3 regions of the Priestia sp. Y58 genome follow, and region 2 is predicted to be linked to each of the others. Evidence: predicted binding sites of a transcription regulator. Region 2 holds the regulator's gene; each other region holds the start of a gene.
What was found. Region 2 encodes LexA, which represses DNA repair genes until DNA is damaged. Its sites were predicted from a motif close to CGAACATATGTTCG; they were not measured.
Positions count from the first base shown of each region.

Region 1 (11,044 bases), on a different contig from region 2:
GGCTTGTTAATTAAATGGGCGTGTAAAGAAAAAAGCTAAAAGGCGATGCCTTTTAGCTTTTTTGTCTTTTACTGCTAAGGAGAATTCGATAAAATGGAAAAAGAAGTAAAGGGGTGTGCATATGAATCACGTTTTATACATTGAAGACAATGAAGAAATTGGATTAATGATTCAAAATGAGCTTAAAAAGCAAAACTATGAAGTTACTTGGTTACAATCAGGAGATATCGCCAGTCAGTTTATTAAACAAGCGGATATTGTCATTTTAGATGTAATGCTTCCTGGGTTAGATGGATTTACAGTGGGAAAAAAGCTTAAAAAACTAGCACCTGATGTCCCAATTTTAATGCTTTCAGCTCGTACAGCTCTAGAAGATAAGATCATGGGACTAGAGTTTGCCGATGACTATGTCACAAAGCCGTTTCATCCAGAAGAGCTGCTTGCAAGGCTTGAAGTATTGTTAAGAAGATTTTCAAGAAAGAAAGAAGAGCTTATTGTAAAACATTTGCATATTTCAATGATAGACTATCGCGTGATGAACAGAGAGACAAGTGAAGAAATTAGTTTAACAGGTAAGCAATTTCATATTTTTACTTATTTCCTTCAGCATTTAAATCAAATTTTAACAAAAGAACAAATTTATGAAGGGGTATGGAAAGAGCGTTATATAGAAGGAGATAAAACCTTAATGGTACATATTCGCTATTTACGAGAAAAATTAGAGAAAAATGCAGCTAATCCTGAAATTATTGAAACAATACGAGGGATTGGGTACAGGGTGAAGCAATGAACGTTACACAGTCTCTTATCACGAAGTATATCTTAATTATGATTGCAGCTGTACTAATTATACCGGTATCATTTTTTGCAGGCTCATGGCTGATCACCGTCCCTTTTATGCATATTCAAGGATTATTAAATGAAGAGTATAAAGGAAAAAGCTACTACGAACAAATGTGGAATGAAGAAGCCCAAAAGCTAGAAGGAGCAAATGAGAAAACAATTAATCAAAAGCTGAAATTATTAAAAGAAAAATACCCTGAAGCTTCAATGTTCTGGGTAAACGAAGCTGGACAAACACAGCTTCCGCTTCCTTATCATGAATCCCTTCCGAAGCAATGGTCATCGTCTTATACGGCTGAATTTATAAAAAAACGATACGGAAACGATCCGTATACGGTTATTACCTTTATTGGAACAGATAAAAAGCAAGGTTTTATGGTCATTGAAGTGCCAGAAAAAGCCGTTGAGCCCCCTATTCAAAGGCTAGACCCAGCCTACTATAATATTTATTTAGGATTTGTTTTTATCATTGTGCTTTCTTTTATTGTATTTTCTCTGTTCTTTTTTCTTCGAATTCGAAAAAGACTGCGAGTGTTACAAGCTGCTATGAACAACAAAGGCGAGCAAGGAATTCCTTTACCTGTTGTATCTGAGTCCACGGATGAAATTGGTCAGCTAGAACAATCGTTTAATCAAATGGTTAAACAGCTTCATGAAAGCCGGGACCGAGAGCAGCAAGAAGAACAGCTGCGGCAAGACTTAATTATGAGTCTATCGCATGACTTACGAACACCGCTCACGACTGTTCGAACGCATATTTATCAGCTGAAAAACGAAGAAATGGCCTTGAACGTTCAACAATCTCTTGAGGTAATTGATACAAAAGTAGAATTTGTTAGTGATTTAATAGATAATTTATTTTCCTATACGCTGCTGTTAAATGGAAAATATCCATATCGGGAAGAGGAAGTTGATATGGCTCGATTTCTTAGAAAAAGCATTGCGCAATGGTATCCACTATTTGAAGAAGAGAATATGGAAGTGGATATTCAACTGTCTTCTCAGTCCATATATTGGCGCGGAGATGTTCAGTGGTTAGAAAGAATAATAGATAATTTATGTCAAAATGTCATTCGTCATGCCAAAGAAGGTAACTTTATTGGCTTTCGTCTTGTTCAAGAGCATGATTTATCTTCTCTTACCATTTCTGATAAAGGGTCAGGCTTTAAAAAGAATAGCCATACGAAGCAAAACGGTGTAGGTCTAGCGATTGTGGATGCGATGATTAAAGAAATGGGGTTAACGTGGTCAATTCATTCTACAAAACATGGAACGGATATTCAAATTGTGTACAAAGCGAGTGATTAATTCACTCGCTTTTTTAAACAAATTTTAACCTTTCTTTTCCGTCCTCTTAACTTTAGCTGTTTATAGTAAAGGAGAGGTGATAAAAGTGGAAATTGTTAAAACGACTCAGCTGATAAAAGTATTTAAAGGAGCAGAAGCTGTAAATGAAGTGAATTTATCCATTAAAGAAGGAGAAATCTACGGGTTTTTAGGACCTAATGGAGCAGGGAAGACGACAACGATCCGAATGCTGCTCGGGCTAATGAAGCCAACGAGCGGGGAAATTGAGCTGTTCGGAGAAAGAATAAAAAATCACAGGCAGCATATTCAAGCCTTAAAAAAGATAGGTTCACTTGTAGAGAGCCCTTCCTATTATGCGCATTTAACTGCAAGAGAAAATCTAGAGGTACTTCGTAAAATACTAGGTGTATCTAAAAACAGAGTGGATGAAGTACTAAATATTGTAAAATTAACAAAAGAAGCAAATCGTCCAGTCAAAGGCTTTTCTCTTGGGATGAAACAGCGGCTTGGTATTGCTTCTGCACTCCTCGGAAATCCTCGTTTATTAATCTTAGACGAACCAACCAACGGACTGGATCCTGCAGGAATTCAAGAAATTCGTTCGTTAATTAAAGAAATGCCAGGGGAAAACGGAGTTACCGTATTGATTTCAAGTCATTTACTCTATGAAATTGACCATTTAGCGACTCAAGTAGGTATTATTACAAAAGGAAAGATGCTATTTAATGGATCGATTGAATCGCTTCGCAAAAAAGCTAAGCATCAAGTGGCATTTACAACGGGAGAGATAGAAAAGGCTAAAACAATACTATTAGCAAACGGGTTTGTACCTACTATCGACAAACATAGTCTTCTTTTAGATTATATTGATCATGAGCAAGTGGCACATCTTGTTTATCAGCTTGTGCAAGAAAATGTCTCAATCTACCGAGTTGAAGAAAAATCGAAATCATTAGAAGATATCTTTTTAAAGCTGACGAGCGAGGAGAATAGATATGTTCACAAAAATACTGCAGGCTGAGTGTATAAAGTTAAAAAGAAAATGGCTCTGGTTTTTACTATTTTTAGGTCCAGCGGGTGTAATTGGCTTAACGCTAGTTGATTATAGCGTTCGATATGAATATTTAATTCAGCAAAATCCGAATGTGTGGGAAGGTCTTTTGCATGAACTAAACATCACGCTTCCAATAGCTTTTTTACTGGGAGGAACGATTCTTGCTTCAAATGTAGCGCATATTGAATATCATAGAAGCTCATGGAAGCAGCTGCTGAGCTTACCTGTGAGCAGACTGAGTGTTTATACAGCAAAATTTGTAGTAGTTATGTTTATGCTACTTATCGCTTCTGCTGTTCTATTAATCGGTATAATTGGGTTAGGATGGTGGTTAGGATTTGGTTTTCCGTCTTCTTGGAAAAATCTCTTTGTGTATACCTTTTATCCTTTTTTTTCTGCCATTCCATTTGTAGCTATTCAAATATGGTTATCTATGCTTTTTAAAAATCAAGGCCGCTCTCTTGCACTAGGTATTGTGATGAGTGTGACGATGAGTGGTATGAGAGAATTACCAAGCTGGTTTTTCTGGCAATGGCCAATGCTAGCGTTTTCTGACTATCGAAATATGTACATGATAGCAGGTGTAATTATCGGTATTTTCTTATATGCTGCAGGCGCCTTGCACTTTATCAAAAAGGATGTGGCCTAAATGTTTTTGCAATTATGTAAGATAGAATGGTTTAAATTGTTTAAAACAAAAGCCTGGACGTACCTTTTTGTGAGTCCTATTCTAATCGCTATTATCCTTTTTGTAGGTGATCAGGCAATGCCAAGCGGGAGAATGAAATGGGCAATGGCAGATGCCTTGATTGCCAATGTTCACGGATTGCTGTTTTATCCGTTAATTGGCGGGTTAGTAACATCCTTCATCTGTCGGTATGAACACGAAGCGGGAGGGTGGAAGCAATTATTATCTCTTCCTGTGACAAGGACATCGGTATACGGAGCAAAATTGATTACAGCAGCAGCTTTCATGGGAATTCTTCAAGTGCTTGTATTTGTTGTTTTATTAGGAGTTAGCATGTTAAAAGACTATCCGAGCGCTGTGCCGTTAAAGATGATAGCTGGAAATATGCTAGGCGGATGGGTTGCGGTGTTGCCCATTCTTGCGTTTATGCTAGCTGTGTCGATGGCATGTTCTAGCTTTGGAGCATCTTTGACAGTCAACGTCATTTTAACACTACCGAATTTATTCGTTGCTAACTCTGAACGATTTGGCCCCTGGTACCCATGGACTCAGCCGATGTATGGAATGTTAGGTGTAACCGGAAAAGCATCATGGGGGTTGATGCTGACTACACAGAATTTCTTAGTGGTTGTTATAAGCAGCTTTCTGCTTTTTGGAGCAGCAGGTTTGCTGTATTTTCAGCGCAAACATATATAATAGAAAAAACCCGCTTTTTTATAGCGGGTTTTCAACTGGCTTTTGGAATGGTAAAACCTACTCCAAAGACGTCGCGTACATCGTGTACGACCACAAAAGCTTGTTCGTCGACTTTATGAATAATACGCTTTAATTCTAGCAGTTCTTGTTTGTTCACAACTACGTACAATACGTCTTTTGCTTCTTTTGTATAGCTTCCATGAGCAGAAAAGACAGTAACGCCGCGCTGCATCTTTTTATTGACTTGTTCGGCTACTTCAGCTGAACGGTGTGAAATAATAGTGATTGCTTTGCGAGGGTTGAGACCTTCAATGATATAATCCAGCACCTTCGTTCCGATGTAAAGAGAAATAACCGTATACATCGTCTTTTCTCCACCGATGACAAAATAAGCGCTTGCTACAACTAATAAATCAATTGCCAGCATCGTTTTGCTAATATTCCAGTCTAAATATTGATTAGCTAAGCGGGCAATAACTGCAGAGCCTCCGGAAGTTCCGCCGCCTCTAAACACAAGTCCGAGTCCTACACCAGCAAAAATACCAGCAAAAATAGCCCCCAGTAGCGTATCGTCAAGAGGATTTCCCAGTCCTTCAGTTATATGTAGGAATAGAGATGTGAAAATAATACATATAATTGTGTAAGCAATCACACGTTTGTGAAGCAATTTGTATCCGATCAGTACCAGCAAACCGTTTAATATAAAGTTTGTGATACCAGGAGACCAGCCTAGTACATAATAGGTAATCATTGTTACACCGGTTACGCCGCCTTCTGCTAATTCATTTGGAATAGCAAAGTAATTAATGGCCAGTGCAAAAATGAGGCTTCCTAGAATAATGAGGATAATTTCTTTTATTTTATTAATCATGAACGTTACCTCCAATCATCAAAAACTCCGAAAACACAGTCATGACAATGTATTATACCAACTCTAGAGGCTGAATTAAAGATGGGATATTATTATTTTTTAAAAAATCAATTTCTGCTATCAACATAAAATCTTTTGACAGTTTTTATGGAGTATGAAAAAATAAATTGTTTGCTTTTATTTTGATTAAAAAGTTTTGCAATGAGAATGTTCGTTCGGTAAAATAGAAGCAAGAGTCAAGGGGGAGAATGAACGTGTATCAAGATGAATTAAAACAGTATGCGAAGTTAGTAATGCCCGAGCATTTAGAGAAAATGAAGAAAATGTACAGTCCCGAGGCACATAAGCAGTCCTTAGGGTTGAAAAAAGAAAAGATTGAGCATATTGAAAATGTCATTATGAACAGTTACTCGGAGCATCATCCAGTAACGCTTCACGTCTATGAAGCAGGACATATTCAAAGGTATGAACGAGTGACGATTGATAAAGTCTCGCTGCAGTCGAATACGCTGATGGTCACAGGCCCTTGTTATACATATTCGATTCGAGCGGATGCAGTAATTGAAGCAAATGTATGGAAAGACGAAAGCTACTCTAGCTAAGAGTAGCTTTTTTGTTCGTTTTGTATCTTTTTTTTAACGCATGCATACAATACATAAAAGCATATTCTGCGAGTAGTAACTTCTAGCTACTAGGAAATCTTAATTAAAGAAGGGATTATTGTATGCAAAATGAAAAAACTCAAGTAAGAGAAATCGAATTAACGCAGTTCATTAAGAAAAGACTCGTTCGTTTTATCTCAAGTTTAGCTATTTCTTCTGCCCTTGCTTCCATATTATATATGCTTCTGTTTTTATTTAAATGATGGGTCACTTCGAGTTGTCCAAAAAGGTGGACAACTTTTTTAGTGTGTAGGCTTTTATGAAGTCAGGACAAGCTATACTCGATTCAGTCAGAAAAATTCAACCGGTCAAGAAATAGTCAAAAACAGTCATAGCTAATTAGTTGCAAGAAAACCTTTACATATAATGAGAAAAGTAGACAAATTCTTGAATTACCAGCATATTTCCTTTTATATTAACTATTATTAAACCAAATGCAAATCTAATTGTTTGTTCAAAAAACTTTATTTTGTAATTAAAAAAATGAATGTTTTTGATTTTTTATGATTGATTTTGAATGTAAACCGTGATAAAGTAAGTACATGAAATAAATGAAAACGCTTTTTTGAAAAAGGAGCTAGAACATGTTAACGCCGGAGAGACATCAACTAATCTTAAAACTTTTAAAAGAGAAAGAACTTGTAAAAGTGCAAGAGTTTATCGAAGTTACAGGCGCTTCGGAATCCACAATTAGAAGAGACTTGAGTCAACTAGAAGAAGAGCAAATGCTCAAACGTGTTCACGGTGGCGCTTCGCTTATTCGCAGTAAACGAATCGAACTGAGCGTTATCGAAAAATCTGCTAAAAATGTTCAAGATAAACGAAACATTGCAGAGTATGCGGCTTCCATTATAAATGAAGGTGACTGTATTTTTTTAGATGCAGGAACTACAACGTATGAAATGATTCCTTTTTTAAAGCAAAAAGATGTAGTTGTCGTGACAAATGGTTTAATGCATTTAAACCCGATGCTAGAACAAGGTATCACCCTCTATTTAATTGGAGGATCGGTTAAACATAAAACGGGCGCTTTAATTGGCAATGGAGCCCTTTTAAGTCTTGAACAGTATCGTTTTGATAAATGTTTTATGGGAGCGAATGGGATTCATCATCAATACGGATATACAACTCCTGATCCAGAAGAAGCATTGATCAAGCAAACGGCAATGAAGCTGTCTAGAGAATCTTATATTTTATCAGATTCCACTAAATTTTTTGAAACAAGTTTTGCGAAAATAGCCGATTTACATGAAGCAAAAATTATAACAAATGACGTACCTAGCGATGTACTTATACAGTATGCAAACAAAACAGACATAAAGGTTGTGAAATCATGATTTATACATGTACGTTGAACCCATCCGTTGATTACGTAGTACATGTTTCAGCATTCGAAGAAGGCGGGCTTAACCGCACAACGAATGAAGCCAAGTTTCCAGGAGGAAAAGGCATTAACGTCTCTCGCGTTTTAAAGCGATTAGGTGTTGATAATAAGGCCCTCGGTTTTGTAGCCGGCTTTACAGGAACTTATATCGAAGACTACTTAAAAGCGGAGAATATCGAAACAGCTTTTACAAGAGTTGAGGGAGATACGCGCATTAACGTAAAGTTGAAAACAGAAAAAGAAACAGAAATTAACGGTCAAGGACCTGCTATTACAGACGAAGCGCTTCAGTCTTTATTGACTCAAGTGAAGCAAATGACTGAAGGCGATATCTTCGTATTAGCAGGGAGTATACCGAAAACGCTTCCAAGTTCTGTGTATGAAACGTTAACTGAACTAGCAGCGGCGAACGGAGTAAAAGTAGTAGTAGATGCAAGTGGAAAAACTTTGCTAGACGTCGTGTCTCACAAGCCGTTTTTTATCAAACCAAATCATCATGAACTTGCAGAATTGTTTGATGTAGAAGTAAACAGTGCAGAAGATGCGCTGGTATACGGTAAAAAACTCGTGGAACAAGGAGCGCAAAACGTCGTTGTATCCATGGCAGGAGATGGAGCACTTCTTATTAACGAAAGCGGTGTCTACAGTGCCACAGTCCCTAAAGGAACAGTAAAAAATTCTGTTGGAGCTGGAGATTCACTTGTAGCTGGATTTATTGCTTCTTATGTAAAACAAGGGGATTTATTAGAAGCCTTTCAAACAGGAGTTGCTTCAGGAAGTGCCACAGCATTCTCACTTGAATTATGTACAGCAGAAGATGTAAAGACGCTTCGTGAACAAGTGTCAATCACAAAGGTAGAGTAGGGGGAACCGAGAATGAGAATTACAGAACTATTAAAAAAAGATACAATCATTCTTGATTTAAAAAGCAAGTCAAAAGCTGATGTTATTGATGAGTTAGTTGGAAAATTAGATGAAGCTGGTCGCTTAAGCGACCGAGCTGGCTATAAAGAAGCAATTTTAAACCGTGAATCTCAAAGCACAACGGGAATTGGGGAAGGCATTGCTATTCCACATGCAAAAACAAGCTCGGTAAAAACACCGGCCATTGCATTTGGACGCTCAACAGAAGGTATTGATTATGAATCATTAGACGGACAGCCTGCACACCTATTCTTCATGATTGCAGCGAGTGAAGGAGCGAATAATGCTCACTTAGAAACACTATCTCGTTTGTCTACGTTATTAATGGACGAATCGTTCCGAAAAACGTTGCTAACAGCATCATCAATTGATGAAGTCATCAAAGCAATTGATGATAAAGAAACTGAAAATGAAGCGCCGGAAGAGGAAGTAGATACAGCTTCAGATCAATTAGTGCTTGCTGTAACGGCTTGCCCAACGGGAATTGCCCACACATATATGGCAGCGGACAGCTTAAAAGCAAAAGCGAAAGACATGAATGTCACGCTCAAAGTTGAAACAAACGGTTCCAGCGGTGTTAAAAATGCGTTGACGAAGGAAGAAATTGAAAACGCTACCGCTATTATCGTTGCAGCTGACAAGCAAGTAGAAATGGAACGTTTTGCAGGTAAAAAAGTCATTCAAGTTCCAGTAGCTGAAGGAATTCGCAAGCCGGAAGAATTAATTAACCGCGCGTTAAAAGGAGACGCTCCTGTATACAGCGGCGGTGGCAGCAAAGAAGGCGGAGAAAGTAAAGGATCAGAGCGTACAGGGTTTTACAAGCACCTAATGAGCGGTGTATCCGCAATGCTTCCGTTTGTTGTAGGGGGCGGGATCTTAATTGCCATTTCATTTATGTTTGGCATTCACTCAGCAGAGCCGAAAGATCCAACGTACAATGCATTTGCAGCGGCGCTAAAAACAATTGGCGGAGATAATGCATTCTTCTTACTAGTACCAGTACTAGCAGGGTTCATTGCAATGAGTATTGCTGATCGTCCTGGTTTAGCTCCCGGTATGGTTGCAGGTCTTTTAGCAGCTTCTGGTGGAGGTGGTTTCTTAGGTGGTTTAATCGCTGGTTTCTTAGCGGGTTATGTAGTAGTGGGATTAAAGAAATTATTCAGCGGTTTACCGCAAGCGCTTGATGGAATTAAGCCAGTTCTTCTCTATCCGCTATTTGGGATTTTTATCTCAGGATTGATTATGCTTTATGTTGTAAATGAACCAGTTAGTGCAATTAACAAAGGATTAACGCACTGGTTAAGTGGATTTGGTACAGGTAACTTAGTATTATTGGGTATTATCTTAGGTGGTATGATGGCTATTGATATGGGTGGTCCTATTAATAAGGCAGCCTTTACATTTGGTATTGCAATGATTGATGCTGGAAACTATGCACCACACGCAGCGATTATGGCAGGCGGTATGGTTCCACCATTAGGTATGGCTATTGCGACAACTTTGTTCAAAAACAAATTTACTCGCCAAGAGCGTGAAACAGGTAAAACGTGTTATGTAATGGGTCTTTCATTTATTACAGAAGGTGCGATTCCATTCGCAGCAGCTGACCCAGGCCGTGTTATTCCCGCATCGGTTATCGGTGCTGCAGTAGCAGGTGCTTTAACAATGATGTTCCACATCGGTTTACCAGCACCACACGGCGGCGTATTCGTTATCGGAATTGTACAAGGAAATCCTCTTTTATATGCACTAGCAATTTTAATTGGTGCAATTGTAACAGCGGTCCTTGTAGGTGTATTAAAAAAGCCAAAAGCAGAATAACAAAAAAAGACTGATTTTACACGATGTAAAATCAGTCTTTTTTTGTGTTTTTGTGGTAGACATTTGTTCTTTATGAGAGTACAATTACGTTAGTATTCCTTTAATTTTTAGAAAAGTTAGATAGATAAGCTTTTCTACTTGATAAAATATGGTACAATAATCGAATATTAAAAACAAAGTAAGGAAGTGTCTCAAACATGAAGGTTGCGAAGTTTGGCGGGAGTTCAGTTGCAAGCGCAGAGAAATTTAAACAGGTTGCGCATATTGTAACGTCTGATAAAGAGAGAAAGCTGGTAGTTGTATCAGCTCCGGGTAAGCGATACGGAGAAGATACAAAAATGACAGATTTGCTAATCGCACTTTCTGCCAAAATACAGCTTGGAGAAGATTACGTCGATGAGTTTGGGCAAGTAATTGATCGCTATCGTGAAATCGTTGTGGACTTGTCTATGCCAGAAACGATTATTACTGACATTATTACGAATTTACAATCACTTATTGATTTACATAAAAACGATCCATTTCGCTTATTAGACTGTCTAAAAGCAAGTGGAGAAGATAATAACGCAAAGGTAATGGCTGCTTATCTAAACCATTTAGGTTTTGAAGCTCATTATGTAAATCCAAAAGAAGCAGGTATTTTTGTTTCTGATGAACCCGGAAGAGCAAGAGTGCTTCCACTGTCTTATGAAAAATTACCGCAGCTAAGAGAGCGTTCAGGCATTTTGGTGATTCCAGGATTCTTTGGCTACTCTGAAGAAGGGAACATGGTTACTTTCTCGCGCGGTGGGTC
Region 1 is NZ_JAKWFL010000003.1:271,364-282,407, forward strand. Features, by position in the region: gene MMB68_RS11415 (ketoacyl-ACP synthase III) at 1-39, shown strand, start outside; gene MMB68_RS11420 (response regulator transcription factor) at 122-790, shown strand; gene MMB68_RS11425 (HAMP domain-containing sensor histidine kinase) at 787-2,151, shown strand; gene MMB68_RS11430 (ABC transporter ATP-binding protein) at 2,237-3,172, shown strand; gene MMB68_RS11435 (ABC transporter permease) at 3,147-3,854, shown strand; gene MMB68_RS11440 (ABC transporter permease) at 3,855-4,589, shown strand; gene MMB68_RS11445 (YitT family protein) at 4,621-5,460, opposite strand; gene MMB68_RS11450 (YolD-like family protein) at 5,709-6,062, shown strand; gene MMB68_RS11455 (hypothetical protein) at 6,185-6,325, shown strand; gene MMB68_RS11460 (DeoR/GlpR family DNA-binding transcription regulator) at 6,707-7,459, shown strand; gene pfkB (1-phosphofructokinase) at 7,456-8,370, shown strand; gene MMB68_RS11470 (PTS fructose transporter subunit IIABC) at 8,383-10,251, shown strand; gene MMB68_RS11475 (aspartate kinase) at 10,449-11,044, shown strand, end outside.
Region 1: MMB68_RS11450 (YolD-like family protein) is a predicted target of LexA. The motif match lies at 5,665-5,678, and genes of this name have one in related genera.

Region 2 (11,044 bases):
CAAATCCTTCACCTTCTGAACCGGGTACAAAAACGTATACGATCAAGCAAGGAGATACGCTTTACAGTATTGCACAGAAGTACAACATAACAGTACAGGCGCTTCAAGAAGCGAATACAGGGCTTTCTGATCCTTTAACACTACAGGTTGGAAAAACAATTGTTATTCCTTCAGGAACTTCATCAACACCATCTCCAACACCACCTTCTGAACAATATCCACTTCCCAATGGAATTTTAAAACAAGGCGATTCTGGAGAAGCTGTGAAACAGCTTCAAAGAGCATTAAACGCGGTTAATTTTAAAGTAGGGTCAGTAGACGGAATATATGGAGTTCAAACGAAAGATGCAGTCAGACGTTTTCAGCTTATGTATCTTCCTTATGATGTAGATGGCATTTATGGTCCTCAAACGAAAAACAAGCTAGCAGCCGTTTTAAAAGCAAAAAGTTAAAGCAAGAAGGTCTTCTGTAAGCAGGCAGAAGGCCTTTTGTTTTCCCATTAAAAGCGTCTTAAGCACTATTTTATAATTTACGTAAAATAATGCTTTACAAACCATTTGTACGGGAGTATATTATCTAAGAACAAAGGATAGTTATGAAAGAAACATGTTATCAATCATACTCTTTAACCGAAAATTATATTGACCTGTTATCGCTTAATTCGTCAGGAGTGGGGGACCCAAATTTGTGCATTGTCACTTGGGGTGAATCCTTTTTTAAAGGTAGGGCTACTCTCATAGCCCGAATCCGACAGCTAACCCCATAAGCGTTTTGGAGAGGAGGTTTAAGCTGTGTAAAAACGCTGAGAACCCTTAGTGTTTTTTTTGTGCGCTTTTTTAACATAAAAAAGTATTTTTTAGGAATAATATCACTTATTCGTGAACTTGTAACGGAGCTTAGCAATGAACAGTAAATAGTAGCTAGGCAATCATCGGAGGGAAATTACGTGAACTATTCAGTTCTCAAAAGATTATTGATTGGAAAGCCGCTTAAAACAAAAGAGTTAGGCGATCAAAAGCTTAGTAAGCTTAAAGCACTGGCTATTTTATCATCAGATGCCTTATCTTCAGTGGCTTATGGAACAGAACAAATTTTGATTGTACTTGCAACAGTAGGCGTCCTTGCCTATTGGTATTCAATTCCAATTGCGATTGGGGTATTGGTGCTACTGACGGCTTTAATTCTTTCATACCGTCAAATTATTTATGCGTATCCGCAAGGCGGAGGAGCTTATATTGTTTCCAAAACCAATTTAGGAGAAAATCCCGGGCTTATCGCTGGGGGATCACTGTTGGTAGATTATATTTTAACAGTTGCTGTGAGTGTTTCAGCAGGAACCGATGCTTTAACTTCGGCTTTTCCAACGCTGCATCATTACAATGTAGTAATTGCGTGTTTGCTAGTGATTTTTATTACCGTCTTAAATTTACGTGGTGTAACAGAATCCGCTTCTGTATTAGCTTATCCGGTTTATTTATTTGTTATTGCTCTTATTTTGTTAATAGCGGTAGGCTTGTTTAAAATAGCGACAGGTCAAGTTTCACCTGAGCTTCATCCCTCTCTCGGTACAGTAGTGCCAGGTATTAGTTTGTTTTTATTATTAAAAGCTTTTTCATCAGGGTGTTCGGCATTGACAGGTGTAGAAGCCATTTCAAATGCAGTGCCTAACTTTAAAGAGCCAGGTGCAAAAAATGCTGTTCATACATTAATGCTGATGGGCGGTATTTTAGCCGTTTTATTTTCTGGCATCACGTTTTTAGCTTATTGGCTTGGCATTTCTCCAAAAGCAGATGAAACGGTTGTATCACAAATTGCATCAAGTGTGTTTGGACGAAATGGATTTTATTATTTTATTCAAGGCACAACAGCTCTAATTCTAGTGCTAGCGGCGAATACGGGCTTTTCTGCTTTCCCTTTGCTTGCTGTCAACCTATCGTCTGATAAATACATGCCGAGAATGTTTCAAATTCGTGGCGATCGATTAGGCTATTCGAATGGAATTGTGACCCTTGGAATTGCTTCTATTGTCTTAATTGTATCTTTTAAAGGAGCGACTGAACAATTAATTCCTCTTTATGCAGTCGGGGTGTTTATTCCATTTACGCTTTCTCAAACAGGCATGATTGTCAAATGGCTTAGAGAAAAGCCGGCCGGCTGGCAAGGGAAGCTAACTATTAACTTAATTGGGGCCCTCATAACCTTAACGGTGCTAATTATTTTGTTTACAACGAAGTTTTCACAAGTATGGTCCGTGCTCATTTTCTTACCGGTTATCGTTTATATTTTTCATCGCATTCATACGCATTATGAAGCGGTAGGAGAGCAGCTTCGCATTAAGCAAGGAGAAAAGATTGGAAAGCTTGAAGGAAGTGTAGTCATTGTTCCTGTAGCAGGAATGACAAAGGTAGTAGAAAATTCATTAAATTATGCACGAACGATTGGTGATACCGTTATTGCAGTGCATGTGGCCTTTGATCGAGAAAGCGAAAAGAAAATGGAAGAGAAGTGGGAGAAGTGGCAGCCTGATATTCGTATTGTTACGTTTCATTCTCAATACCGCAGCTTAGTGCGGCCGCTGTTTCGATTCATCGATATGGCTGAGGAAAAAGCGCGAGAAAATAACATGGCCATTACGGTCGTTATTCCGCAATTCATTACGAAAAAAAGTTGGCAAAATATTCTTCACAATCAGTCCAGTCTGCTGTTAAAAGCACATTTGCTTTACCGCAAAAATGTAATTGTTACAACTGTACCGTACCGTTTTAAAAAATAATGAAACATGACTAAAAACCTCCAACTTGTATGTTGGAGGTTTTTAATTTTTAAATTCACATACACTAACCGTAATCGAATCTCATCAAAGGTGCAAACGGAGGGATTACATGAGTGAATTAATTAAATTGTTGCGAAAAGGAAATAAATCGGCCATGATGGCCGCTATAGTGAATACCATTATTTCCATTATTAAAGGAATTGCTTTCGCCTTAACAGGGAATGTAGCGATGTTTGCTGAAACGATGCACAGCTTAGGAGATGCAGCTAATCAGTTTTTTGTTTTTATAGGTTCGGCATTAAGTAAAAAAGCCCCGACCAAACGATTTCCAAACGGTTTCGGCCGATTGGTTAATCTTGTTCTATTAGGAGCGGTTCTTGTAGTAGGGATTATGGCGTTTGAAACGATTAAAGAAGGATATCACCACATTCTTCATCCGACGAAGTCTTCAGGCTTTATTTTAAATATTGCAGTACTTGGCATCTCGGTATTGCTTGAGATGTTTGTCTTATTTAAGGCAATGAAAGAAATTTTGCACGATGTCGGAATGAATACCGCACAGGTCAATGTTTTTACCCAAAGCTTTGTTCATTTAAAGAAAGCAAAGCCAGCAACCAAGCTGGTCTTTATGGAAGATCTGGTAGCTACTGGAGGAGGCGTATTGGCATTAATCGCTGTTTTCATTTCACGGTTTACACCTTTTCACCAAGCTGAAGGAATTGCTTCTATTTTAATTGGGCTTATGATGTTTTTTGTAGTAGGACGAGTATTTTTAGACAACGCTGCGGGAGCCCTTGGTGAAGCAGATAAAGAAATGGAAATAAAAATTGGCGCGATTGTCATGCAAGATGTGCAAGTGCGTGATATTCAAACATTAATGGTGATGAAAGAAGGAGAAGAGCTTCACGTTGAATTAAAAGTAGAAATTGATCCTTCTTTAACAGTGGCCGAAGCTGATGATATTAAAGATCGTCTGGAAAATCGTATTTTACAGGAAAAAGGAGTAACGGATGTCATTATTGAATTTGATGAAGATGATGGAATTCCGGACTGGGAGCCAAGTGATTTACAGCTTCAAAAAGAATAAAAACAAGGAAGAAAACAGTTGTTTTCTTCCTTGTTTTTTTAGCTATATACTTTTTCACGGACGTTTGGAGAATCTGTTGAAGCTTTTGAGAAGTTAATGGTTTCACGTACAACGTAAATAGGTCTATTTTTACTTTCGTCGTAAATTCTTGCGATGTATTGTCCGACTAGACCTAATCCAAGTAGCTGAATGCCGCTAAAGAAGGTGATAGCTACCATAATGGAAGTCCAGCCAGGCTGAATGTTTTTACCTATCAGCCAAACAACAATCGAATAACTTAAAACTAAAAGTGATACAAAAACCGATATTAAGCCAATAACCATTACTAAACGCAAAGGCTTCGTTGAAAACCCAATAATTCCATCTGAAGCAAACTTGATCATCTTTTTTAAAGGATATTTTGTTTCACCAGCAAAGCGTTCATCGCGCTCATATTCTACATATGTTTGCCTGAAGCCAATCCAAGACATCATTCCTCGTACAAAACGATTACGTTCAGTCATTTTTTTGAATACATCCGCTACTTTTCGGTCGATAATACGAAAATCTCCCGTGTCTTTAGGGATTTCGATATCGGACATATAATTTAAAAAGCGATAAAAATACTTAGCCGTGGCTAATTTAAAAAAGGTCTCTCCGCTTCGTTTCTTGCGCTTTGCATATACAATTTCATAGCCTTGCTGCCATTTAGCAATTAATTCGGGAATCATTTCAGGCGGATCTTGTAAGTCCGCATCAATAATAACGATAGCATCACCTTGAGCATAATCAATGCCTGCTGTTACGGCAGTTTGGTGCCCAAAATTACGAGCAAAATCAATAACTTTCACATTAGAATCCATAGCCGCTACGTCTTTCAAGATTTCAATTGTTCGGTCGGTGCTGCCGTCATTGACGAAAATGAATTCATAGTTAATGTGGTTTTTATGCATGACGGAAAGCAAGCGATTGTAGCATTCATTGGCTACTTCTTCTTCAAAATACATAGGTACCACAATTGAAATTAGTTCTCTCATGCTTTACCTCCTATCGAGTGATGGTTTGTGTGCTTAAACGTCCATATTTTATTAAGGAAAAAATTGATAAACATTCCTATACAAGTAGACAACAGTTGTCCAATTATTGGATTAGCAGGTGTATAGTGTACAAGAAGGAATAAGCAGCTTGTATTAATTGCTAAAGTAATAAGGTTTACGATGAAAAATTGAGCTAGCATCCATTTATGTACAGTTGCTTGAAACACCCACGATTTGTTCCAATAGTAGCTGTTTATGACGCCAATAAAATAAGATAGTACGTTAGCCAATATATAATTCATATCAAAATGAATGAGTGCTAAGTAACTGATAATAGTGAGCAGGGTATTCATTATACCTACAAATCCGAATTTCAGGAATTTTATCACGGTTGCATAATCCCTTCCATTTAATTTATCTCTTCATATTTTGTCTGGGGCTTATTTTTAGTAAATCGTGCTATTAAATAGGATAGAATCACTGAAATACCAAACCCTTCGAGCAGCATAAAACTTGGAAAAATAAAGAATCGATAGCGAGTTTGAATTTCAATAAGCAAGTGAATAAGAACGTATCCTATGATTAGTAATAAAAACAGTGTATACGGATATTTATCCTGCTTCTTCAGGAATAAACATATAAGTCCAATAATGGAAAGAATAGTAGTTGAAACATAAATAATTCTTTCATAACTTTGAGCAGCACTAATTAATTTTTCTTTATTAAAAGGTACATCTTCTTGAGGAGTTAATGAAATGCTCCAAAATGTAGATGCATCCGTTCCTCCCCACATATTTAGGAATTTAATGTGAAAGAGATCTAAAAGCTGCTCTTTATCTGCTACCCGCTCTTTAATTACCTTTTTTTCTGCTTCAGCTCGTTTTTCTCCAATTGGCATACCCATAAAACGACTAGCATCCTCTGAAGAATAAGAACCGCTTGTTTCGTAATTAAAGCCAATGACGAATTTCCATAAAGGATCTCTGTTACTTAAAGGATATTTAGAAATACCGCTAGCAACAAAAGAATAGTTGATCAGCGCATTTGCAATAAAAAAAGTAGCCAGTATGCCTACGAGGTTTTTTCCTATTTGTTTTCGGCGAACTTTTAACTCAGCAGCATCCTTCGTTTTAATGTAAGGTTGAAGAATTTGCAAGATGAAATAAATGAAAACAGCAACGATAATAATGGGTCCTAGAGGGCGCATTAAATTTCCTAACGACAATAGAAGGCCAATATAAAGCCAGCTAAACTTGCTATGAGCAAATCTTTTTATAATAAGGTAAAAAGCTGCATAAAATAAAAAAGTAGCCAAATGCTGGTTAGTTAACACTGAGCTATAGAGAATGTTCGGAATGTAGAACGCGTATAGAAAAGCTGCCATTCTCCCAGCAAGTTCGTTAAATACTTTCGCGCCAATTAAATAAATAAAAATAACGGTTCCAGTGGAATAAAAAATATTTAACAATTTTAATATAAAAATATTATCTCCAAAACAGCGAATAATAACAGATTCATAGAATGAAAAGCCTAGCTGATATACCCATGTAGTGAAATAAACGCTTTGGTTAAATTCATAATTTCCTTTTGCGATATTACGCGCGGCATCTAGCATGACAAGAAAGTCAGATTTTACAGGCGTTTGAACAGAAAGCATCCATGCTAGTCGAATACCTAAGGTCAAAACGATCAGTGAAATAAAAAAAACAGTTTTGTTCATGTATCTACTTGCAATAGCTATTAGAAAAATGACAAGGAAAGTGATAAATATTCCTTCAATGATAAATGAATTACTTAAAGCCAAGCCTTTTAATTCCAATGAATTTGTCATCGCACTGTAACTGCCCCATAGAGACCATGTGAGAATAATGACACATAAAAGAATCAGGCTTTTGGATAAAAATGAGTTAAGCATATTACCTCCTGCAAATTATTTCAAAGATAAGGTACAAAATTCCTACCCTATGATACCATATTTTATTATTTTGTATATATTTTTCTTATAGAGTATAATGTTAGATTGTTCTGATATTACAACAGCGGCACAACGTTTGATAAAAGGTTCAGCGGAGTAGGCAGTGATTTAGTAATAGATAAAAGAGGTTGGGAAAAAAGAATTTTAGTCGAAGTGAAAAACGAACCATTGATCAACATGTTTGATTAGTGGTTCGTTTTTTTATGGTAAACGTAGGTTTTATTTGTTTAGTTCTTTCCAGCAGTTGATTGGAGGGCAAGACGAAGACTCCTGCGGGAAAAGCGGAACAGGTGAGACCCCGCAGGAGCGTAAGCGACGAGGAGGCTCACCGGCCGCCCGCGGAAAGCGAAGTCTTGCACGGAAATCAACCGCGGTGTCACAAGCAATCCCTGCTAGCTTATTTATTCCATTTGTTCTCCTTTAGACTCGCTTGATTTAGTTATGTCTCAATCTCTTCTTTTTTATCATGTGTTTTCTGATGCGAACAGCTTTTATGTTTTAAATCGATCTTTTAATAAATTCCATAGGGAACTCACTCCGAGACTAATGCTGATCAGAATTCCTGATAGAGCTACTATTAAAGCGATATATTCAAAGATAGAAAACTGCTTCATACTATCCCAATTGATGTTTCCCTTTAGTTTGCTAATAACTAAATTCATTCCGTAAATACCGGAAAGAACCGTATAAATCGTTAAAATCAATAATAAGTAATTGTGACGTTTGGCTGCGATTTTCTCTTGATTTTGGTACAAAGTACCAAGGGTTTCTTTGACTTCTTGATAAAGAGAATTGATGTGGAAGATTTTTTTAAAGAGCTCAGAAAACTCTTGACCTTCTGTGCGAGAGCTAATTTCTAAAAATAAATATTTACCTGAAAATACGGTAATAGAGCGGATTAGTCGTTCAATGCCCTCTGAATTTTTATGAAACGTGAGCTGAGAATACTCATAAGATAGTTTTAGCAACACGATTTTATAGAAAAAATGTAAAAATAAATTATAGTAATGCTGGCCAAATAGATGATTCATCAAAAGCTGATCCGTTTTAGAGTCTGCCGATTTAGAAATACATGAAAACACATGGTCTGTTATGACGTAATAAGTTTCAGGAGCCCACCTTTCATACACATGTTTAGTATTATACGTTTTAATATACTCATGATTGTGTGCAGAAATAAACGCTTTCCCGTCAGGCGTATAGCTATTTAGCTGCCCAGTACGAAATAAAGTTGTGGAATTAATCTCTTGCTCTTTATTTACCGTTACATAACTTAACACAAACATCCGTTCATCGATAAAATAAGGAAGGCTCCCAACGTGCTGTTCACGCGTGGCTTCTTTCTTGATGTGTTCGTTCAAAAATGGCGCAAGCTGTGAAAAAATATAATCTTGTACTTTGCTATAGCGATGATGTTCATAGGTAATGGTGGATCCATGCTCTTCAGCAAGCTTCGGTTCTAATACACGAAAATGATTCATGAATTCTAAAATATCATCATAGGTATAATGATCATGGCTCATCTCAGTGCGAATGGTCATGACGCCAATTTCAAAAGGACATAAAAAAACATCCACAGACAGCACGTTGCTAGACACGGTGGTGGAGGAAGTGTGTAACGTAATGGTATGGTCTATTTTTTTGGAAAATCGAAGCAACCCTTCTTTTTCGCACGAGTCAGGGAATAGAATACATTCAATGTAAGGAAGAAAATATTGATCCAGGCTATCATGAGATACGTAATACTGTTCTCCGTAGTATTCTTTTTCTAAATGTTTGTTTTGAATGGAAAAAAACTCGAACAAATTTTCTTTCAGTGCATGAACAAGCTGCTCTTTATTTTTTCGATCAAAAGAAAAAGGAAAAAGAAACATGTTCATTGCTTTGGTAGGTACAATGGTTTGAAATGATTCTGTTTTCCTTGGTGTATTGGTCATAAACTACATCCTTCTTATGGTCGGTTGTATTTCCTTGTAAGAGTCGCGGAAATGCAGATAGAAAGTAAAAAGTGAAACAAGCTTTACAAAAACCGTTCTACCTGCTTGCGATGATTCAACGTATCATTTATAATATGCCAATTTTTTTAGAAAACAAACGTAAAAAAACCAACTAACATCATGATTAGTTGGCTTTACATACAGTGTCTGATTAGTGAATCGTGCGATATACACCAGTTACTTTTCCTAAAATCGTTACGTGGCGAAGAATAATAGGCGCCATCGTTGAATTTTCAGGCTGTAAACGAACGAAATTTTCTTCTTTGAAGAAACGTTTTACCGTTGCTTCGTTATCCTCGGTCATAGCGACCACAATATCTCCATTATTAGCCGTTTGCTGCTGACGTACGATTACCATATCGCCATCTAGAATACCTGCTTCAATCATACTTTCTCCCATAATTTCAAGCATAAATACATGATCATCTGGAGAAACGAATTTATCTGGAAGAGGGAAATATTCTTCCACATTTTCAACGGCTGTTATAGGAAGACCCGCTGTTACTTTACCGATAACAGGAACATTAATGACATTGCTTTTAGGGATGTTTACTTCATCTAGTTGAAGAACTTCGATTGCTCTTGGTTTTGTTGGATCTCTGCGAATTAACCCTTTGCTTTCTAAACGAGCTAAATGCCCGTGTACAGTGGAGCTAGAGGCTAATCCTACCGCTTCCCCAATCTCGCGAACAGAAGGCGGATAACCTTTTAATTTTACTTCGTGCTTAATAAAATCTAGTATGTCTTGTTGACGTTTTGATAGCTTCATATTTTTCACCTCGATTTTAGCTATTCTTTAGGTGAATTATACCACGTGATGTGTCAATATACAAACATAAGTTCGAAGAATTCCATTGACAGAAACAAATGTTCTCAATAAAATAAGAACATATATTCTGATAGGGGGATCATAATATGCAACAATTCTTACATTCTATGAAACATTACGCTATTTTTTTTGCAGTTATCGCTGCACTTACATATGTATTGACGCTGGTTTTAGGAGCGGATAAAGTAGATTTAGACAAATATTCAACGGTTACTATTACAAAAGGAGATACGCTTTGGGACTTGTCCAACAAGTATCATAATCACCATCATTTGACCACCAATGAATTTGTCAAATGGGTTGAAGACGTCAATGATTTAAACTCAGATACTGCCCAGTCTTTATCACCTGGAGATAAATTATATATTCCTGTTTTAAAAAAAGAGTTACATAATCAAGTGGCAATTGAACAGTAGTGTGTAACGGCCGTTCCTGAATATTGTTAGAAGCCGAAAAGGTCGTGATAAAAGTGGACGCCATTATTTATTGCCGTGTCAGTACGGATAAAAAAACCCAAGAAACATCTTTACAGCGCCAGCAAGAAGAATTAAAAAAGCTTGCTGATCTTCACCATCTAGAGGTGAAAAAAGTCGTGATGGAAAAAGCAAGCGGATATGATGTAGACAGAGAGGGTATTTTGGATGTTCTTCATACAATGAAAGAAGAGAAAATATCCGTGCTGCTCATTCAAGACGAAACACGATTAGGCAGAGGAAATGCCCGAATTGCGCTGCTTCATGCTTTTCATAAAGAAAATGCTACCATCTATACGATTAGTCATCAAGGTCAGCTTCAGCTTTCAGAATCTGATTCAATGGTGTTAGATATTATTAGCTTAGTGGAAGAGCATCAGCGGAAATTACATAATGCTAAAATTAAAAGAGGAATGAAAAGAGCCGTAGAAAACGGTTATCGTCCGCAGAAAAATTTAAAAAATCAAGGAGTTAACTCGGGAAGGGAAAAAAAAGAAGCGCCGATTGAAGAAATTGTCCGCCTTCGTCATAACGGCTTAACCTTTGCTGAAATTTCAGTTACGCTAAAAGGTTTTGGTCATAATATTTCAAAAGCGACGGTACATCGCCGCTATCAAGAGTACCAAGAGAGTGCTCAATCTCTTGATAAAACGAAAGAGATTTAGTAAGATGACTACATGTTGCCGGAGCGGTTCGGTAATTTTAATTATTGATTATAAGGAGATAGGTTTTATATGCTATCAAAAGATAAACTTGCTCGTATTAATGCTCTTTCAAAAAAGGCAAAGGCTGAAGGGCTGACAGAATCTGAAGCGAAAGAACAGCAAGAGCTACGTCAGGAATATTTAAAAGTTTTCCGACAATCTATGACAAATCACCTTCACACGATTAAAG
Region 2 is NZ_JAKWFL010000001.1:301,876-312,919, reverse strand. Features, by position in the region: gene MMB68_RS01725 (N-acetylmuramoyl-L-alanine amidase) at 1-452, shown strand, start outside; cyclic di-AMP (ydaO/yuaA leader) riboswitch at 644-784, shown strand; gene MMB68_RS01720 (APC family permease) at 947-2,773, shown strand; gene MMB68_RS01715 (cation diffusion facilitator family transporter) at 2,883-3,860, shown strand; gene MMB68_RS01710 (glycosyltransferase family 2 protein) at 3,899-4,876, opposite strand; gene MMB68_RS01705 (GtrA family protein) at 4,873-5,265, opposite strand; gene MMB68_RS01700 (ArnT family glycosyltransferase) at 5,286-6,791, opposite strand; gene MMB68_RS01695 (hypothetical protein) at 7,075-7,275, shown strand; gene MMB68_RS01690 (magnesium transporter CorA family protein) at 7,343-8,788, opposite strand; gene lexA (transcriptional repressor LexA) at 9,000-9,617, opposite strand; gene yneA (cell division suppressor protein YneA) at 9,764-10,093, shown strand; gene MMB68_RS01675 (YneB family resolvase-like protein) at 10,147-10,815, shown strand; gene MMB68_RS01670 (DUF896 domain-containing protein) at 10,885-11,044, shown strand, end outside.

Region 3 (11,044 bases), on a different contig from region 2:
TGTGGAAATCGAGGCTGTTGGGAATTATATGCTTCTGAAAAAGCGTTACTGGCTTCGCTCTCTAAAGAAGAAAAGAATATTTCTCGAAAAGAGATTGTGGAACGCGCAAATAAAAATGATGTAGAAATGTTAAATGCACTTCAAAACTTTGGCTTTTATATCGGAATTGGATTAACTAATATTCTTAATACATTTGATGTAGAGGCTGTTATCTTGAGAAATCATATAATTGAATCTCATCCCATTGTTTTAAATACGATTAAAAACGAAGTTTCTTCTAGAGTCCATTCTTATTTAGACAATAAATGTGAACTATTGCCTTCTTCGTTAGGAAAAAATGCACCTGCTTTAGGAGCTGTTTCCATTGTTATTGATTCTTTCTTAAGTGTTAGTCCTATAAGTTAATTGAGTCAACGTAAAGGTTAGTAAACTATATCGTGTTTGACTTTAAGAATAAAGCAGCTATTTTCGATTACTAGATTTTCTATCAAGGGGAAAGAATTACCTTATTTTGATAAGAGTATTATTTCTGTCCCCACCCTCACCTCTTTCATCTCAAACAGCCAGTCACCTATCATAACGGCAACTGGCTGTTTATATGTTATTGGTAACCTGCTCTTTTCTGAAATACGGAGAGCCTTGACTTTTGGGTTAGTTTACCTACTTTTTAAATTATGAAGCATGTGTTGTCAAGGTAGTTATGACTTCCTTATATTCCTCTAGCTCTTTGCTCTGTGCAAGAGTGTTGATTTTCTCTAGCGATAAAAGAGAGCTCTGAATAATAAATGTGCGAGGCTCCGTATCATTTTGCAGTAATTCATCAGATATAAACGTCACAAATTCCAGACCCTTCTTTTGTTCCTCTTCATTTATTAGTTTGTTTTCAATCACCCGTTTTAACTTTGCGGTTACGCGCGTAAGCTCAGTCGAAAAATGACTTTCTGTTTTCTCATTAAATACCGCAGAGTAAACGGAAGGATCAAATAACTGTTCTTTTTGTTCTGCTACTTCGATTACGATTTCCTCTATACGCTTCATACAATAACGGACAATTTGTTCAATAGGCAATGGATAGTTTAGTGCTTTATTCATTTTAAATATATTGTTAAGCATTCCTTCTAGCAGCACAGCTCCATCAAATAAATAAGGAGAAGTCTTAGAGGGGAAAATCTCCTGAAAGCGTTCATATATCCAGTTGAATGTTGCTGCTTTTAACTCCTCTATATATTGAAATGTTTTGACCTCATTTAAAACGAGTGTACTTTCAATCATTTCAGGAATTTTGTTTTGCTCTGCAAAGCTCAGCATAAAAATTATCTGCTCTTCAAATAGCTTCTGATTATCTCCTTTATATTTAATGGCTACTTTTTCTCTTTGTAGAATAAGTGATTCTTGCAAAGACGAAAGTAATGAGAGAAACAGTTCGCTTTTAGATGAAAAATATTTATAAAATGTTCCTTTTGAAATACCGCTTCTTTCTAATATATCTTGTACCGAAGTGTCTACGTATCCTTTTTCCATAAAAAGCTGGTGCGTATGCCCTAAAATATCGAGCTGTTTTTGATTCATTGCTGTTGCTCCTCTGTTTAACTTTTTATTTAGTATAACCTATCTCTCTTTTCCTACGTAAATTTTATCCTTTTTCCTTGATAAACAAGTAAAAACAATTATATACTATTAGTACATTTTTATACTAAGTGTATAAAAATGTACTAATAGTATAGGTTAATTACTCGTAAAAAAAGCTATATCCGGCTACAACTATATGTAGAAAGGAATGTTTTTGTGAAAAACCTAGATAAAACCGTAGAAGATAAGGAAGTTTTAGACTTATTTAGTGGTAAGAGCCGCGAAAATCCATTTGTGTTATTTTCGAAAATGCGGAAGATGGGAGCTGTTATTCCTATCCCTTCTCCGATGGAAGAAATAAAAACGCAGGCGTGGGTTGTGACTCGTATGGAAGAGGCTATGCAAGTTCTAAAAGGTCATCATCATTTTACGGTAGACCAAAGTTCTATTAACACACCTCATGATACACGAAAACATAAAGCTGATGAGTCTGATCCCCCTACATTTTTTGGCGGACAATCGATGCTTTCTGTTGATGATCCAGATCACCGGCGCCTACGCAAGCTTGTATCAAAAGCATTTACTCCAAGATATATGGAAAGCTTACGTCCGCGTGTACAAGAAATAGCCGATGAGTTACTCGATGAAGTACAGGACAAAGGAAAAATGGATCTTGTTAAAGACTACGCCTATCCGTTACCCATCAACGTTATTTCTGACATGCTCGGTGTTCCGAAAGAAGATAAAGAAAAAATTCACGGTTGGTCTGCTGCTATTGCAAAAGGACTGAGCCTAGGGAGAAGAGATCCTGGGGTGGATAAACAAATAAAAGCTTTTGGAACGTATACCATGCAGCTAGTAGATGCTAAGCGTAAGCATCCTGCCGACGACTTAACAAGTCAGTTAGTCGCGATTGAAGAAGAAGGAGATCGCTTGAGTGAAGGGGAATTGCTTGCAATGATTACGTTATTAATTTTTGCGGGTCATGAGACTACCTCAAATTTAATTGCGACCGGATCTTTAATGTTATTTGATCATCCTGAACAGCTGGAAAAAATTAAAGCCGATCCTGCTTTAGTAACTTCAGCTGTTGAAGAATTGCTTCGTTTTAACGGGCCAGCCACTATTTCAGGACCTCGTTATGCTACCAAAGATCTTGAATTGGGCGGTCAGCAGATTAAAAAAGGCGACATGGTAATTCCTGTCTTAAAGTCAGCGAATCGTGATGAGCAGCAGTTTATAGATTCAGAGGAACTTGATATTACGCGTACTATCAAGAGGCACTTGGCCTTTGGTCATGGTATTCATATGTGCTTAGGAGCTCCGCTGGCTCGTATAGAAGCAGATATTGCTTTTTCTACCTTACTAAGACGTATGCCTAATCTGCGCCTTTCCATTCCTCGGGAAGAAGTAAACTTACATTTTACACTAAGCTCACAAGGAGTAACTTCCTTACCCGTTATCTTTTAAAATATCTAAAAAGTACAATTCGATAAAATAATTATTGATCTAGCAAGTGACAGCTGCTTAGCTATGTAGCTGGTAGATTTTGAACCTATACCTACCTATTCTAAAGGAGGAATAAGATCATATGAACAAAGAAGTCATTCCCGTTACAGAAATTCCAAAATTCCAATCACGTGCAGAAGAGTTTTTCCCTATCCAATGGTATAAAGAAATGCTGAACAACCACCCTGTTTATTTTCATGAAGAAACAAACACATGGAATGTATTCCAATACGACCATGTTAAACAAGTCTTGAGCAACTACGAATTTTTTTCAAGCGATGGACAAAGAACCACTATTTTTGTTGGAGATAATAGTAAGAAAAAAAGCACATCTCCAATTACCAATCTTACAAACTTAGATCCTCCTGACCACCGGAAAGCACGATCTTTGCTTGCTGTAGCCTTTACTCCTCGCAGTTTAAAGAACTGGGAACCGCGAATCAAGCAAATTGCAGCAGACCTTGTAGAAGCGATACAAAAGAATTCCACTATTAATATTGTTGACGATTTATCTTCTCCTTTTCCTAGTTTAGTTATAGCAGATCTATTCGGCGTACCGGTAAAAGACCGATATCAGTTCAAAAAATGGGTAGATATTCTGTTTCAGCCTTATGACCAAGAAAGATTAGAAGAGATCGAACAAGAAAAGCAACGTGCAGGAGCTGAATATTTTCAATACCTCTACCCGATTGTCATTGAAAAGCGCTCCAACCTTTCTGATGATATTATCTCAGACTTAATTCAAGCCGAAGTTGATGGTGAAACATTCACAGATGAAGAAATTGTACACGCTACCATGCTGCTTTTAGGTGCAGGAGTTGAAACCACAAGTCACGCCATTGCAAATATGTTTTATTCTTTTTTATATGACGACAAGTCGTTATACAGTGAGCTGAGAAACAATAGAGAATTGGCTCCAAAAGCAGTAGAAGAAATGCTTCGATATCGGTTTCACATCTCCAGGCGAGATCGGACGGTTAAACAAGATAACGATTTATTAGGCGTTAAGCTAAAAAAAGGAGATGTTGTTATTGCGTGGATGAGCGCATGTAATATGGATGAGAATATGTTTGAAAACCCTTTTTCTGTAGACATTCACCGCCAAACTAATAAAAAACACTTAACGTTTGGGAACGGCCCTCATTTTTGTTTGGGCGCCCCTCTTGCCCGACTTGAGATGACAATTATCTTAGAAGCATTTTTAGAGGCCTTTTCTCATATCGAACCATTTGAAGATTTTGAATTAGAACCGTATTTAACAGCTTCAGCTACAGGTCAATCTTTAACATACTTGCCCATGACGGTGTACAGATAAAATCTATGTGCATGACAAAGTAGAGAAACATGAAAGAAGTCTATCTTCTCTCATGTTTCTCTTTTCCTTTATTATCTCGTTTAATTATTTATGTACCAAGTTTAGGAGGCCTTTAATATGATTTAAAGCAGACAGTGCCGAAATTTAAGTGACGATGAGCTGGTTAACGAAATATCAGCTATTGCCTTCTCTGCCTTAATACATCTTCTATAAAATAGTGATAGAAATAATTAATAAGAGCAGTGCCAATCGAGATGACAAAAAGTTGAAAACGCGTCATGTTGACCATTTTGTATACCTTTAGTTTTTCTGCCAGACTCGTCAAAGGATAAGCAAATAGATAGTCAAATAGGACGTTAATTAAAAAATATTTTTTGAAATTCCCATAGGTCAGCTTGAATACCCAAAAATTAGCTACAAAAAATGGTCCAAAGATAAAAGATATATCACTTGCAAGTTTAGGAAAAAGAGGTTTCCTCACTTTCCACCAAGTAAAGCTTTTAGATAGCTCACTGATAAAAGCAATAACCAATGAACTAAACGTTAAAACAGGTAGGTATCTTTTAAAGACAAACTTATCAACTTTTACTATAGACAGCCAAGGCAATAAAAGTACTGCCAAAAGCGTTAACTTTCCTTTCATCATGTACCCAACTCCTGCCGTTACGAAAATGTAAGCTAGATCATATCCTCTTTAGTTTGTGTAATAGGCTCTTTTTTATGTGTTTATTACACTGCGTTAGTTCTTTTATTCGCCTTTTATTACAAGATTTTTTACTTTCAGGAAATTATTGATTCTCATATTCTGCATGTGCATGGAGAAAATACGGAGGTGAATGTTTAAAAGGAGGAAATAAAAATGACTACAGTACGTGAAGTTATGACTAAAGATGTGAAAGCTTGTGCACCGCACGACCCAGTAACAGCAGCTGCAAAATTAATGCGTGATATTAATTGTGGTTCTGTGCCGGTGTGTCAAGAAAATCGAGTAATGGGAATGATCACAGACCGTGATATCGTATTAAACTGCGTGGCGGATGGAAAAGATTGCAGCACTGTGCATTGCCATGATTGTATGACTAAAGATGTAATTACTTGTTCTCCGGATACGGATATTCATGAATGTGCGCGTATGATGGCAGATCATCAAATTCGCCGTATTATTGTAGTGGAGAATAATAATATGGTTGGAATCTGTGCAATCGGCGACCTTGCGACAGTGAACGTATATGTTGATGAAGCCGGTGCAGCATTAAGCGAAATTTCTAATCAAGTTCATTAAAACTTTTTAGCATATAAATCCTTAATGCTTGTACAAAATAATCCTGTCTGCAAGGAGGTGCTAATATGCCAAATTTAAACGATAACAAATTTAAAAAGATTCAGTCTGAGAGTCAAAAGCAAGGAAAGTCTCAAGAAGAATATGCGGCTGAGCTTGACGCTAATCGTGCAAAAAGCCAAAAGAAAAAGTAACAATAAAAAAAGGATTACAATCGGCAGAGGCTCGTTTGTAATCCTTTTTGTCATCCCGTTTTGTTACAGGCTGCGATCAGTTATAAATGTATAGTGAGTATATGCTTCATACTTCTCACCTGGCTTTAATACACAAGAAGGAAAATGCTGATGATGAATAGCGTCCGGTAAACCTTGTGTTTCTAGGCAAACACCGAGGTATTTCTCTGAGTGAACTCCTCTAATTTCGAATTCTTCGTCTAGATGATTTCCCGTATAGAGAACAACTGAAGGCTGATCCGTTTTGACTTCTATTTTGCGGCCGCTTGCAGGATCAAATAATGACATCTGATTTTCAGCTTCTGCTTCTAAAAGAAATGGATGATCGTACCCTTTACCCACTAATATGTTTTGCGGATGTGTGGATTCCACACCTTCCTTGAGACTATGTCCTTCTTTAAAATCAAATGGGGTACCTGTGACATTTAGCGTTTCTCCAGTAGGTAAAAGATCATCATTCAACTCTAAGAATTCGTTACTTTTCATCTTCAAAACATGATCCAAGACCGTTTCTTTTAGATTTCCGCTTAAATTGAAATACGTATGATTTGTTAGATTGATAAGAGTGTCTTGATCTGTTGTTCCTTCATAAGAAATATGGAACTCATTTTTATTCGTTAATGTATACGTAACTTTCACTTCAAGGTTGCCGGGATACCCTTCTTCTCCGTCTTTACTTACATATGTAAATTCAACACCTACGTGATCACTTGCATCAATTGTTTTGGCATTCCATATTTTGTGACTAAATCCTTCTGATCCGCCATGCAAATGGTTGTTTCCTTCATTTTTCTCTAGACGATAGGTTTCATTATTAAGCTCAAACGATGCTCCACCTATACGCCCTGCTACGCGTCCGACCACAGCTCCGAAATAAGGAGAATACTTTTGGTATTCTTCTATTGAATCAAATCCCAATACAACACTTTCAATCTTCCCTTCAGAATCCGGCATTTCAATATTTGATATCACACATCCATAGTCAAGGCAGGTGATTTTAAGCCCTTCATCATTTAATAAGGTATAAGCATGTACAGCTTGATTGTTTAGTTCGCCAAATTTCTCTGAGTTCACTTTCACTTTTAATCAGTCCAATCCTCTTTTTATTCGTAAATTGCTTAACGGACCCTACATGTTATAAACATCGGATATGTTCATATAGTTCCCTCTGCAATCCTTCCTGAATCTTCATTATTCTCATTTTATTGTAATCGTGTACATTTCTTAATTCAAGCTTGAATGATAAAGGCTGGCCACTGTGTGTCATTGCTATTTCTTTAGTATTCCTAAGTATTCTTCCCAAGGTCCTACATCTTCTCTATATCGTTCTGCCATTACTCGAACAATTTGCGCAATATGGGTTAAATCATGAGCAACCCAAGTCGAGAGCAGCTCTCTGACTTTCACTTCCCCAAACTCCGGGTGTTCTCCTCTCACTTCCAGATGTTTTTCGTGCTTAACTAGCAGCTTTAGTTGATGTAAATTTTGTATTCTTATCTTTTTGAATTCAAGAATCTTCTCTTCAATAGAACTAGCAGATTCCTTGTTTAAATGGGCATAGCGGTCAAACGGAGGAAAAGCTCCCTCTTTTCCTTTTTGAAGGATAAATTCTAGCCTTGGTATCCAATTGTTTTTTTCTGCTTCTATTAAATGTTCTATGACTTCGGGGGTATTCCAGGTTCCTTCTCCTTCATTGCATTGCAGCCACCCTGGAGATAGACCAGACAAAAGTTTTTCAAGCGTTTGTGGCGTATGCTCAAGTATTTCAAACGCTTCTTTTAAATTAAAATTCATATCAATTCCCCTTTCTCAACGTAATGATGCTGAGCTGTCAGTTATGTAAATTCTTTAGAGATTATAGTCAATTTTACCATAATTCGCTTCTATTAAAGGAGCCAACTATTTTTCTAATTCCTTTTATGATGACTTAAAACAAAATAAGAACACATGTTTGGTTTTTCTCTAGAAATATGATAAAATATATATAGGCTAAAACGCAGTGAGTATCAGTCTGAATAGGCACTGCTCATTCGTAAAATAGATTTGCTAGCAACTTTTTCATCTTGAGCTTTTCGTGTGAATTGGAGTGAGACAACAGTGAGTAAAAATCAAAAGCGATGGACAAAAGAAGAAGATAGATTTCTTATCCAACATTATGGTGCTATGATGCTTCAAGAGATGGGTAAGCATTTACATAGAAGCAAGGAATCGGTTAATAAACGACTTACTCGATTAAATCTTCGTGCTTCGGATACAGCTTTACGTAAAAAATGGACGCTTGAACAAGATGCGTTTTTGCAGGAGAACATTGATATCATGAATAACCGTGAAATGGCACATTCCTTAGGCAGAAGTCCTTCTTCTATTGCTACGCGCATAAAAGTCTTGGGGTTAACTCGAAAAACATCGATGCGAAGATGGACGGTACAAGAAGACGAATATTTGCTAAAGTATTACGGAGTAAAACCACTTTCACATATATCAGCTAAATTACAGCGAAGTGTGCAAGCGCTAGAATCGAGGTTGAACCGTTTAGAAGTGTATGGAGCCAAAGCGCACGTAGGACACATTACAGCGTGTGAACTAGCAGCCTGCCTTGAAGTAGATGTTCATACAATTTACAAGTGGATTCATAAAGAGAATCTACCGTATAAAATGATCATCGCCAAGACCAGAAAATTTATGGGAATTGACATTCAATCTTTTTGGAAGTGGGCTGAACAAAGTAAATCGTGCCTTAACTTTTTTAAGATACCTAAAAATACGCTTATTCCAGAACCAGCGTGGGTGAATGAACAAAGAAAACTAGACTATGTAAAGCGACCTAAATACGAGCATAAAAAGTGGACAGCAGAAGAAGATGCGAGATTGTGGCGTATGTTTTATCAGGAAAAGCGCAATCAGCGAGAAATTGGGCAGCTGCTCGGGCGTTCAAGAAATAGCGTGCAGCGACGCTTAGAGCGTTTGCGTAAAAAGAAACTAGCGAGTTAAACGATAAAAAGCTTGGAATAAGCTATGCTTATTCCAAGCTTTTTTATTGATATGGCCTTTTGTTAAGCTTTAACTGCTTTTTCCCAATCTGCTGCAAATTTTTCCATTCCTTGGTCAGTTAACGGATGTTTTGCTAATTGCTCAATAACAGCGTATGGAATTGTGGCAATATGAGCTCCTGCAAGTGCTACACGCGTTACATGATCCGGATGTCTTACAGATGCCGCAATAATTTGAGAGTCGATGTTTTGAACGCGGAATAACTCAGCAATTTTAGATACCAGCTGTACTCCGTCTTCTGAAATATCATCAAGACGTCCTAAAAATGGAGAAACATATGTTGCTCCAGCACGAGCTGCTAAAAGCGCTTGGTTTACTGTAAAGATCAGGGTTACATTTGTTTTTACGCCTTTTTTTGCAAGGTAGCGCGTCGCTTCCAAGCCAGCCAATGTCATAGGCAGCTTAATCGTAATATTTTTATCTCCGTCGTTAATTTTAATCAGTTCTTCAGCTTGAGCAATCATGTCTTCAGCAGAAAGTGCGTCAGGTGTTACCTCAGCGGAAACGGATTCAACTTCCGGTACCATTTGAAGGATTTCTTCGATGCGGTCTTCAAATCTTACGCCTTCTTTTGCTACTAAAGATGGATTGGTTGTCACACCAGCTAGAACACCTACTTTGTATGCTTTCTTAATATCCTCAAGGTTTGCTGTATCAATAAAAAATTTCATCTCACTATTCCTCCTTATTGTTGTACATCAATCTGCATTTCAGCGTACGCGAACTATAGCCTAGCCAATTTGCTGCAGCACATATAGGTTTTCTATAGAAGCGTTTTCAATCTCTTTTGCAGTTAATACCTTTAGTTTTTCTAAAAATTGTATAGCGTCCACTCGGTCTTCAATGTCTTCTTCTGTACGAATATTCTCCGTTTTAATCTGATGGATACATTCGTTGATGACTTCTTTGTACGCATTCGTTTGGATAAACCATTCTGCTAACAGCGTTTTTGTTGCTTCTCTTTCTTCTTCACTTTTAACTGCAAACAAACTCTCTGTTTCCGTTTCACTCAGCATAAGGCTGCTAAAATCGTGATTCATACAAATCCAAAAATAACCTTTTTGACTATCGTAATACTTTCCTTCTCTTAAAAGAAAATACTTGATTCCAAATTTAATTTTATGAGATTGGTTCTCTGAACTCGGCATATGAATTTCTTTTATTTCTACGCTTTCTGATACATCCAGATATGTTTCTAAACCGTACTTTGTATTCACTACTTTTGCATCCAATATGTCCATCATCATTCTCCTTTTCTCAAATTCTATTTATTTTTATAAAAAACAGAGGTCTGATTTTATGTAATAACGAATCCAATTTTGTGGACGTTTTTCTTAACCAACCGACATGTTTTACTGTTTACGCTTTCATTATATATCAGATTATTCGAAAAATCATCAAAAACAATCAAATTCATTCAAAAAAAGTCATAAAAACTTAAAAAAATAGTCAAAAAAGGTCATTATTCATTAAAAATAGATGAACTTTTATGTTGATTGCGTGCTTCAGTGCTTCTTAAGGTAATTACCTTTTCCAAAAAAACGACTTTTATTACATACCCTCTCTGGAAAAATATACTCATTCGTTTCACCGTTTTTTCACTTTAACATGATATCCTGTAGTATACTTTTGTTTCACGTGCTAATTCCCATGAATTTTTGCTATTTAAGGTTTTTCATTTTTATTAGTGGGAAAGTTACATAAATACAACACGTTATAGGGGGACTTTAACATGGATAAAAGAATTGAAACATTAAAAGAAAAACTGCCTAATAATCATAAGGAAGTTGCTGTTCTGACCTCTCATATTTTTGATGCGCTTGATAAATTAACAACTGAACATCGCAGATATGTTGATATTTCGGCAGCAGCCAAAATAAAGCCGAATCCGGATGAAGAGAAAGCTTTTTTTGATACCATTTATCAAGTGAAAACACTCATTATGTCAGAGCTTGAAAAAACTGTTGAAGATATTGAGCATAAAGGTGATAAAAACTGGCATAAGAACTATAAAGACGGAATCGAGTGATAGGTAAATAAGACGTTTAAAAGCCTGTGCTTTTTGGAGCACAGGCTTTTTCCCATGAA
Region 3 is NZ_JAKWFL010000008.1:5,835-16,878, forward strand. Features, by position in the region: gene xylR (transcriptional repressor XylR) at 1-405, shown strand, start outside; gene MMB68_RS21200 (TetR/AcrR family transcriptional regulator) at 673-1,569, opposite strand; gene MMB68_RS21205 (cytochrome P450 family protein) at 1,786-3,039, shown strand; gene MMB68_RS21210 (cytochrome P450) at 3,161-4,393, shown strand; gene MMB68_RS21215 (hypothetical protein) at 4,572-5,039, opposite strand; gene MMB68_RS21220 (CBS domain-containing protein) at 5,253-5,675, shown strand; gene MMB68_RS21225 (hypothetical protein) at 5,741-5,866, shown strand; gene MMB68_RS21230 (aldose epimerase family protein) at 5,930-6,985, opposite strand; gene MMB68_RS21235 (DinB family protein) at 7,175-7,699, opposite strand; gene MMB68_RS21240 (sigma-70 RNA polymerase sigma factor region 4 domain-containing protein) at 8,003-8,896, shown strand; gene fsa (fructose-6-phosphate aldolase) at 8,959-9,627, opposite strand; gene MMB68_RS21250 (hypothetical protein) at 9,688-10,197, opposite strand; gene MMB68_RS21255 (hypothetical protein) at 10,689-10,985, shown strand.
Region 3: MMB68_RS21240 (sigma-70 RNA polymerase sigma factor region 4 domain-containing protein) is a predicted target of LexA. The motif match lies at 7,846-7,859, and genes of this name have one in related genera.